2 regions of the Neorhizobium galegae bv. orientalis str. HAMBI 540 genome follow, and region 2 is predicted to be linked to the other one. Evidence: riboswitches for the same ligand, from Rfam matches in the RefSeq annotation. Region 2 holds a riboswitch; the other holds the start of a gene.

What was found. A riboswitch is a leader RNA that binds a small molecule or an ion and turns the genes downstream of it on or off. The one in region 2 is predicted to bind thiamine pyrophosphate.
Region 1: another riboswitch for thiamine pyrophosphate. It lies ahead of thiB (thiamine ABC transporter substrate binding subunit); the one in region 2 lies ahead of thiC (phosphomethylpyrimidine synthase ThiC).

What each region holds. Positions count from the first base shown of each region.
Region 1 is NZ_HG938353.1:3,846,610-3,851,050, reverse strand. It holds gene RG540_RS18740 (thiamine ABC transporter ATP-binding protein) at 1-352, opposite strand, end outside; gene thiP (thiamine/thiamine pyrophosphate ABC transporter permease ThiP) at 345-1,964, opposite strand; gene thiB (thiamine ABC transporter substrate binding subunit) at 1,969-2,979, opposite strand; TPP riboswitch at 3,019-3,126, opposite strand; gene RG540_RS18725 (response regulator) at 3,189-3,638, opposite strand; gene RG540_RS18720 (ABC-F family ATP-binding cassette domain-containing protein) at 3,798-4,441, opposite strand, start outside.
Region 2 is NZ_HG938353.1:4,029,275-4,033,715, reverse strand. It holds gene RG540_RS19480 (acyl-CoA dehydrogenase family protein) at 1-755, opposite strand, end outside; gene RG540_RS19475 (acyl carrier protein) at 757-1,008, opposite strand; TPP riboswitch at 1,188-1,320, shown strand; gene thiC (phosphomethylpyrimidine synthase ThiC) at 1,420-3,231, shown strand; gene RG540_RS19465 (lysine-2,3-aminomutase-like protein) at 3,966-4,441, opposite strand, start outside.

The DNA of each region.
Region 1 (4,441 bases), 180 kb from region 2:
CCAGCGCCTGCGATATCGCGGCCCGGTCACCGCTGGAAAGTTTCAGCGAAGGGCTGATGCCGAGCCCGATATTGGTGGCCATATCCAGATGGGCGAAGAGGTTGTTGTCCTGAAAGACCAGCGATACGGGACGCTCGGAGGGATGTTTTTCCGTCACGTCCCCGCCCGCGATCAGGATACGGCCGCGGTCCGGCGTCTCGAAGCCGGCAACGAGGTTGAGGAAGGTCGACTTGCCGGAGCCGGATGGACCGGTAATCGCCGTCACGGCGCCGGCCGGCAAAGCACAGTCGAAGCGGAATTCCTTGGTGCCGAGCTTCAGTTCAACCTTGTCCAGGGCGATGCCGTCAGTCATGGCTTGCTTCCCTCCGGCCAGCAGTGCCGATCATCGTCAGCCCCAGGCAGATGATGCCGAGGATGAGCGCCAACCCGTCCGCATCATTGGTGCGGTAGCTGGATAGCCGGCTATAGACAAGCCAGGGGAGGGTGATGAGATCGCTGGAGCCGAACAGCGCTACAGCGCCGAGGTCGCCGAGCGACAGCGCCATGGCGAAGGAGAGCGCCGTCAGCAACGGCCTAGCCAAGACCGGCAGATCGATCCTCCATGCCCGCGAAAAGCCCGAAAGGCCGAGGCTGGCCGACAGCCTGCCTGTCCGCTTGCGGTGCGTTTCGACGGCCGGCGCGAGGACGCGCATCACGAAAGGAAGCGCCATCAGCATGTTGATGATCGCGACCAGCGCCGGGGCGAAGCGAGCGACATCGCCGAACGGGCGCAGCATCAGGAACCAACCGGTGCCGAGCACGACCGGCGGAACGAGCAGCACCAGCGAGGACATAGCCACGAGTGACATGGAAAACATCTTGGCAGTTCCGCCGGGCCTCTTCATGTCGGTTATTGCCTCGCGCCCGGCAATAATCGCCAGCGACGCCAGAACGGCGAGCAGGCCCGCGGAAAGCGCGATCGTGAAACTGGTCCATGCGGCGCCCAGGAAGGCGGGGCTGGTGACGAGGCTCCGGAGATTGGCCTGAACGCCGGCAGCGACGATCGATGCGAGCGGCAGGATCAGGAAGGCGGTAGCCAGCAGGATGGCGAGCGTGTCCCAAAGGCGTGTCGGCAACGTTCGGCCATCGAAGCGGCGGGTAGTTCGGCCTGCCGAGATTCCACTATCATCAGGCGCCGGGAAAAGCGAAATCGCGATCAGGATCAGCGCCGTCATGCCGATCTGCAGCAGCGACAGCGCGATGGCGCGGGGCGGATCGAAATCGAAACGGAGCGACTGGTAGATCGCCACTTCGAGCGTGGTCGCGGCCGGTCCGCCGCCGAGCACCAGGACAAGCGTGAAACTCGTGGCGCAGAGCATGAAGATCAGGCCGGCAATGCCGGGGATGACTCGCCGCGCCGCCGGCCATTCGATGAAACGGAAAACGGAGAAGGGTTTCATCCCGAGGCTGGAGGAGAGCAGCCAGTATTCCGCCGGCTGGCGCTCCAGCGCCACAAGCAGCAGTCTCGCAGCGAGCGGCAGGTTGAAGAACACATGGGCCAGCAATATGCCGGAAAGCCCATAAATGCTGACCGGATGTTCCAGGCCGAGTTTCAATAGTAGGCTGTTCATCACCCCTTGCCGGCCCCAGATGCCGATCAGGCCGAGCGCGCCGATCAGCACCGGCAGGCCCATCGGCAATGCCATCAGCCGGATGACCCACACGCGGCCCGGAAAACGTGGACGGCGTGCGAGCGCGAGTGTGACGGGAAGGGCGAAGACGACCGACAGCAGCGTCGAAAGAACCGCCTGCAGCAGGGTGAAGCGCAGAATTCGCCAGGTATAGGCGGTGAACAGCCGGCTTTGGGCGTTGCCGGTGTCCCAGGAGAGAAGGGCGGCAACCGCGATGCCGACGAAGAGGGCGATGCCGGCGAGGCTCAGCAGCCCCCAGCCTATCCCGCGTCTCCGCTCGGCCCTGGTCAGCATGGGATCAGTTCAGGCTCATGGCGGTCAGCCATTCGTCGATCCAGGCCTGCCGGTTCTTGGCCACCTCGTTCGACCCCATCAGGAAAGTTTTCGTCGGCTGCACCAGCTTGTTGAACGCGTCGGGGAGTGGCTGGGAAGTCTTGGCGGCCGGCATCATCCAGTTGGTGGTCGGGATGACATCCTGGAAGGCCGGTGAGACCATGAATTTCAGGAACTGTTTCGCCAGATCCTTTTCCTTCGCCCCCTTCAGCAGGCCGGCGACCTCGATCTGGATATAGTGGCCTTCTGAGAAGGAGGCAGCCTGGTAGCGGTCCGTCTTCTCCTCGACCACGTGATAGGCGGGCGAGGTCGTGTAGGAAAACACCATCGGCACTTCGCCCTTGGTGAACAGGCCATAGGCCTCCGACCAGCCTGGCGTGACAGTCAGCACGCGTTTCCTGAGCTTGGCCCAGGCCTCCGGTGCCTTGTCGCCATAGACCGATTTTACCCAGAGCAACAGGCCGAGGCCGGGTGTTGAGGTGCGCGGATCCTCGATGGCGATCTTCTGTGCCGGATCGCCTTCCACCAGTTCCTTCAGGCTCTTCGGCGGGTTCTTTATCGCCTGGGTATCATAGACAACGGCGAAATGGCCGTAATCGTAGGGGATGAACGTGTCGTCGCTGTAATTGCCGGGGACCTTGGCGGCCGAGACGTCGAGCCCATGCGGCTCGAACAGACCGGTCGCCTTGGCCTCGGAGATCAGGTTGGTATCGACGCCGAGCGCGATATCGGCGTCGGTGCCTTTGCCTTCCAGCTTCAGGCGGGTGAGAAGCGCCACGCCATCGGCGACGCCGACGAAATTCAGCCTGCAGGCGCAGGTCTTTTCGAAGGCTTCCTTGACCTTGGGACCGGGACCCCAATCGGAGATGAAGCTCTCATAAGTGTAGATGGTCAGCGTCTTTTGCTGCGCTTCGGCCGGCGCGGAAAGGGAACAAGCGGCAGCGGCCGCAAATATCGAAAGAATGGTCTTGCGCATCAGCGCCTCCTCTTTTTGCTAACAAGGGGAATAGGCGCTGATAAAGAGCCGTCTAATCCCTCCGCCGGTGTTAACCGGATCAGGTTCCGCGGGTTGGCCAGAAGCCTCTCAGCCGCGCGAAAACGCGCGGCACCCCGTTAGAGCGAGATCAGATTTAGCGGTGAGGCGAATGGCTGGCAAGAGGCGCACTCGGTAGGAGCAACATTGGCTCAGTGGTTCTGCGGAAACACTTTCAGTTCACGCGGAACGATCGCCATGCCGCCGAGTCGGTTGGCAACGGCGTAGTCGATCGTCTTCTCGACTACGTCAGGCATGACCGGTTTGGTGAGAACGCCGAGCGAGCCCTTGACGCCGGCTTCCACATCGTCCGGATTACCCGTCATGAAGACGACGGTGATGCCATATTGCTCGGCAAGCTCTCGGCCGATCTCCGGACCGGTCCGGCCGTCCGAGAGATTGACGTCGACCAGGGCGATATCGGCATAGGCGGCGAGCGCCAGGGCGTGTTTGCGGGCATTGGCAAAACCGGCGACTTTAAGGCCCATGGCTTCGATCGTCTCGGCAACATCGAGCGCGATCAGAAACTCGTCTTCGACAATCATAACTCTCTGATTCATCGCCTCAGCGGCCAGCCGACGACGCGTAACATTTGTCAGCATTGGATGTCCCTATTCGGTTGATCGGTTCCTGGCAGGCCGATGCGTCCCCGGGACATTTCGACCACTATTCATACCCAGAACGTCTCGGGACATCATATGTTCCGGTCCGCGACAAATATTTTTTCAGCTAACTATCTGTTAAGCTTAATAAATCGCAAACTAGCCCTCGATTTCCTCACGCAGCATTTCGAGCTCCAGCCATTCTTCTTCCATTTTGCTGATGCTTTGGCGCAGCTTTTCCATCTCCGCAGCCAGCTTGTTGAAGGCGGCGGGATCCTTGGTGAAGAGGTTGGGATCGGCCATCTTCTTCTCGCGGGCGGCGATCTCGGCCTCGGCTTTCGCCATTTCCTTCGGCAGGTTCTCGAGCGCGAATTTCTGCTTGAAGGAAAGCTTGCCTTTGCCCTTGTTGGTGCCGGAAGCCGGTGCCGCAGTATCGGTTTTTGCCCTGTCGGCTTTCTCCGTGCGGCGCCTTTCCTCCAGCGCGCCCTTGCGCTGCGCCAGCATGTCCGTGTAGCCGCCGGCATATTCGATCCAGCGGCCGTCCGGTGCGTCCGGATTGGCGGGGGCGATGGTCGAGGTCACGGTGCGATCGAGGAAGTCGCGGTCGTGGCTGACGAGGATGACGGTGCCGGTATAGCCGGCGACGATTTCCTGCAGCAGATCCAGCGTCTCGATGTCGAGGTCGTTGGTCGGTTCGTCGAGGATCAGCAGGTTGGACGGCCGGGCCATGATGCGGGCCAGCATCAGCCGGGCGCGCTCGCCGCCCGACAGGTTCTTGATCGGTGTCCTGATCTGCTCCGGCT
Region 2 (4,441 bases):
GCGGCAATGCCGTACCAGACAGCGCTCCAGAGGAGATGCGAGGTGGCGAGCATCGACTGCGCCGCGATTTCGGCGAACGGTTTCGGGAAAATCTGGACCGAAGGTGCTTCGCCATTGAAGAGGAAGCCGTCGGAGCAGGTGCCGCGCATGCCAAGCGTATCCCAGTCGACGGTCTTCTGCAGGGTATATTGGCCCTGTTTGAAGACGGTCATGACCTGGTCGGTCGGGGCGGCCTTCTCGTTCGAGCGCGAGGTGATCATGATGACATCGGCGTGGGCGCCGTAGGAAATCACCGTTGCGTCCTTGGTCAGCCGGCAGACGTCGCCGTCGACCTCGATCGCGCAGATCGAGTTGCGCATATTGCCGCCGATGCCACCTTCGGTCGTCGCGGAGGCGACGAGAAGCTGGCGGCCGGCGAGCTCGCGCATGAAATCCATGTGCCAGGCGCTGTCGCCCCCGTGCACCACGAGGCTCGAAACCTTGATCTGGTGCATGGCGAAAACCATGGCGCTCGAGGCACAGGACTGTCCCAGGATGGAGCAGACCTCGGCGATCTCGGTGATGGAAGCGCCCTCGCCGCCGAATGCTACCGGGATCTGGATGCCGATGAGGCGTTCGGCCTTCATTGCATCGACCGCCTCGCGGGGGAAGCGGCCGTCATGGTCGACGCGTTCGGCGAATTCAGCCGCCACGGCCGCCACGCGGTGAGCGCGGGCGCTGAGGCTCATATCGGCGGCAAAGACGGGAAGGTTCATCTCAGGCGGCCTCGGAGGCTTTCAAGATGTGAGAAACCGTGTGCTCGATCGCCGCAATGCTGGCGAAGGACTTGCGGTTCAAAAGGCTATCCGGGAATTCGATGTCAAAGGCCTCTTCCAGGCCCAACATCAGCTGCACCGATGCGAAGGAGGAAAGCCCGGCTGCATAGAGATCGGCAGCATCTTCCAGCTCCGTCACGGCGACCGGAAGGCCGCCCACCCGTGTCAGCAATCCGCGAATGGTCTCGTTCATCTCGACATCTCCCGATCGTTCGAATTCTGCGCTCATCGCTAGGGACGTTATCGCGCAAGATAGCATAAGATTCCGGTAATAAACGTCATCAATTTGGAGCTGCGGGATTCGTTAAAACTCGACCTATCGACGCAGGCAGGGACCGGCTTGACATGCGCGACCGGCAGGTTTCTGATGGCCTCATTCACCAGGGGAGTCCCGCCAAGGGGCTGAGATACTGCTGGTCGGACCGGCTTTGGCCGCCCGAGGCGCAGTGACCCGTTGAACCTGATCCAGTTCATACTGGCGTAGGGACGGTGCGAGCGCTGCGGCAGCGAGGACGGGAAACCGTCCTTCGGATTCCAACGTGTTCTTCCATCATTCCAACTCTGGAACTGGGTCTCCAAACGTCAAACCTTGGAGCCTTGAACCATGAATATCGCAACCACCAAGCTCACCCCGGTCGTCACCACCGGCCCGCTTCCCGCCTCCACGAAAGTCCTGAAAGCGGGAACGATCCATCCGGACATCCGCGTGCCGATGCGGCAGATCGCATTGCATCCGACCTCCGGCGAACCTCCCGTTACCGTCTACGATTCCTCCGGCCCCTATACCACCGAAGGTGCCGCGATCAGCATCGATGCAGGCCTGCCGCGCCTGCGCGAAAACTGGATTTCGGCCCGTGGCGATGTCGAAGTCTATGAGGGCCGCATCGTCAGGCCGGAGGACAACGGCTTCGTCTCCGGGAGCCGTCTGACGCCGGAATTCCCGGTCCGCAACCAGCCTTTCAAGGCGAAGGCGGGCAGGGCCGTCACCCAGCTCGCCTATGCGCGGGCCGGCATCATCACGCCGGAGATGGAATTCGTCGCCATCCGCGAGAACCTCGGCCGGCAGGCGGCCCGGGAACCGCTCGTCCGCGCCGGCGAAAGTTTCGGTGCCCATATTCCGGATTTCGTGACGCCGGAATTCGTCCGCCGGGAAGTCGCGGAAGGCCGGGCGATCATTCCCGCCAACATCAACCACCCCGAATCCGAACCGATGATCATCGGCCGGAATTTCCTGGTGAAGATCAATGCCAATATCGGCAATTCTGCCGTCACTTCGTCGATGGCCGAAGAGGTCGAGAAGATGGTCTGGGCGATCCGCTGGGGCGCCGACACGGTCATGGACCTGTCGACCGGCCGCAACATCCACAATATCCGCGACTGGATCATCCGCAATTCACCGGTGCCGATCGGCACGGTGCCGCTCTACCAGGCGCTCGAAAAGGTGAGCGGCATTGCCGAGGATCTGACCTGGGAGGTTTATCGCGACACGCTGATCGAACAGGCGGAGCAGGGCGTCGACTATTTCACCATCCATGCGGGGGTGCGGCTTGCCTATATTCCGCTCACCGTCAATCGCGTCACCGGCATCGTCTCCCGTGGCGGCTCGATCATGGCCAAGTGGTGCCTGCATCATCACAGGGAGAGTTTTCTCTACGAACATTTTGAGGAAATCTGCGACATCGCCCAAGCCTACGACGTCTCGTTCTCGCTCGGCGATGGCCTGCGCCCGGGTTCGATCGCCGATGCCAACGACGCGGCGCAGTTTGCGGAACTGGAAACACTCGGAGAGCTGACGAAGATCGCCTGGGCGAAGGATTGCCAGGTGATGATCGAGGGCCCCGGCCATGTGCCGATGCATAAGATCAAGGCGAACATGGACAAGCAGCTCGCGGTCTGCGGCGAGGCGCCGTTCTATACGCTCGGGCCGCTGACCACCGATATCGCGCCGGGCTATGACCACATCACGTCTGGGATCGGGGCTGCGATGATCGGCTGGTTCGGCACCGCCATGCTCTGCTACGTGACGCCCAAGGAACATCTCGGTCTGCCGGACCGCAACGACGTCAAGGTGGGCGTCATCACCTACAAGATTGCCGCACATGCCGCCGATCTCGCCAAAGGCCATCCGGCCGCCCAGGTGCGCGACGACGCGCTGTCGCGTGCCCGATTCGAGTTCCGTTGGGAAGACCAGTTCAACCTTTCGCTCGATCCGGAAACGGCGCGTTCGATGCATGACGAGACGCTACCCAAGGAGGCGCACAAGGTGGCGCATTTCTGCTCCATGTGCGGCCCGAAATTCTGTTCGATGCGGATTTCCCACGATATCCGCGCCGAGGCGCAGAAGGAGGGCCTGGAAGCCATGGCTGCGAAATATCGAGATGGCGGTGACCTCTACATGCCGGTCGAGAAGGGATGAGCCAGCCATACGTCCTTCGATGTCGAGGCGAGTTCATTCGCCGCTGCCTTGCCGGGCGTCTCTCCCTCAAGGGCAGGGCGATTACATATGAAGGTATGGGGCGGCGCGTGGAGCCCCTCCCCCTTGTGGGGAGGGGCTGGGGAGGGGACTTCATCCAGCATCAAAACCCTCCCGCCTGCCGGCCACCCTCCCCACAAGGGGGAGGGTTAAGAATGCCGCGCTGCCGCACATTCCATATGCGATCGCCCCAACCTGATGGGAGATGCCCGGCAGGCAGAGGAGGCTTACACGGCACGGCATATTTTTTCGGTTTTAGTTTCCCCGCCCTTCAAACCCATGCCTACAATCCCCTCGCTTCCGTCGCCGGAGTGTTGCGCGAGACGTTCGCGGGCAGGCGGGAGCCGGCGCTTTCATCAAAACCGTAACGTGCGGGGAGGGTGGAAGAGGTGAAAGCCATGGAGTGCGCGTCGCAAGACGACCATTCCTATCAAGCCTCCCCCGGACAGCCATGTCCGGTTCGGTTGAGCCGTGCAAGTGGCAGGATTTCCCGAAAGGAGATCGTGAATGAAGCCACGCAGCGAGGCGAGATGATCACCTGTAGAGGCCGGAAGCCTCGAAAAGACGCCGAAGGCCACGCGAATGCGGAGCCATACTTTTATTTTACTATGAGGTTCCGCATTCGTGTGGGCTCTCCAGAACACGGGCAAAAGCTGTCGCGTGAAGGCAGACGCGTGTCACTTCGGAGGATATTGATGTTCTTCGCCGCGGAAATCGCTGACGGAATAACAGCCGCTTTCGCCGCGCACGGCGCTTTCACCGATCACCGCCTTGCCGTGGCCGCCGGGGATATCCAGGACATAGGTCGGCTGGCAGAGGCCGGAGATGGTGCCCCGGAGCGCCGAGACGATCTTCTGGCCCTCGGCGATATCCAGCCGGAAGTGGCCAGTGCCAGGCGCGAGATCCGGATGATGAAGGTAATAGGGCTTGATCCGCGTCTCGACGAAAGCCTTCATCAGGTCGCCGAGCACCGCCGGATCGTCGTTGACGCCGCGCAAGAGCACCGTCTGGCTCAGCATCGGGAAGCCGGCATCGACCAGGCGGGCGCAGGCGGTGCGGGCGGCTTCCGTCATTTCGCGCGGATGGTTGGCGTGCAGCGCGATGTAAACCACCTTGCCGCTTTCCTTCAGTGCCGCAATCATTGCCGCGTCGA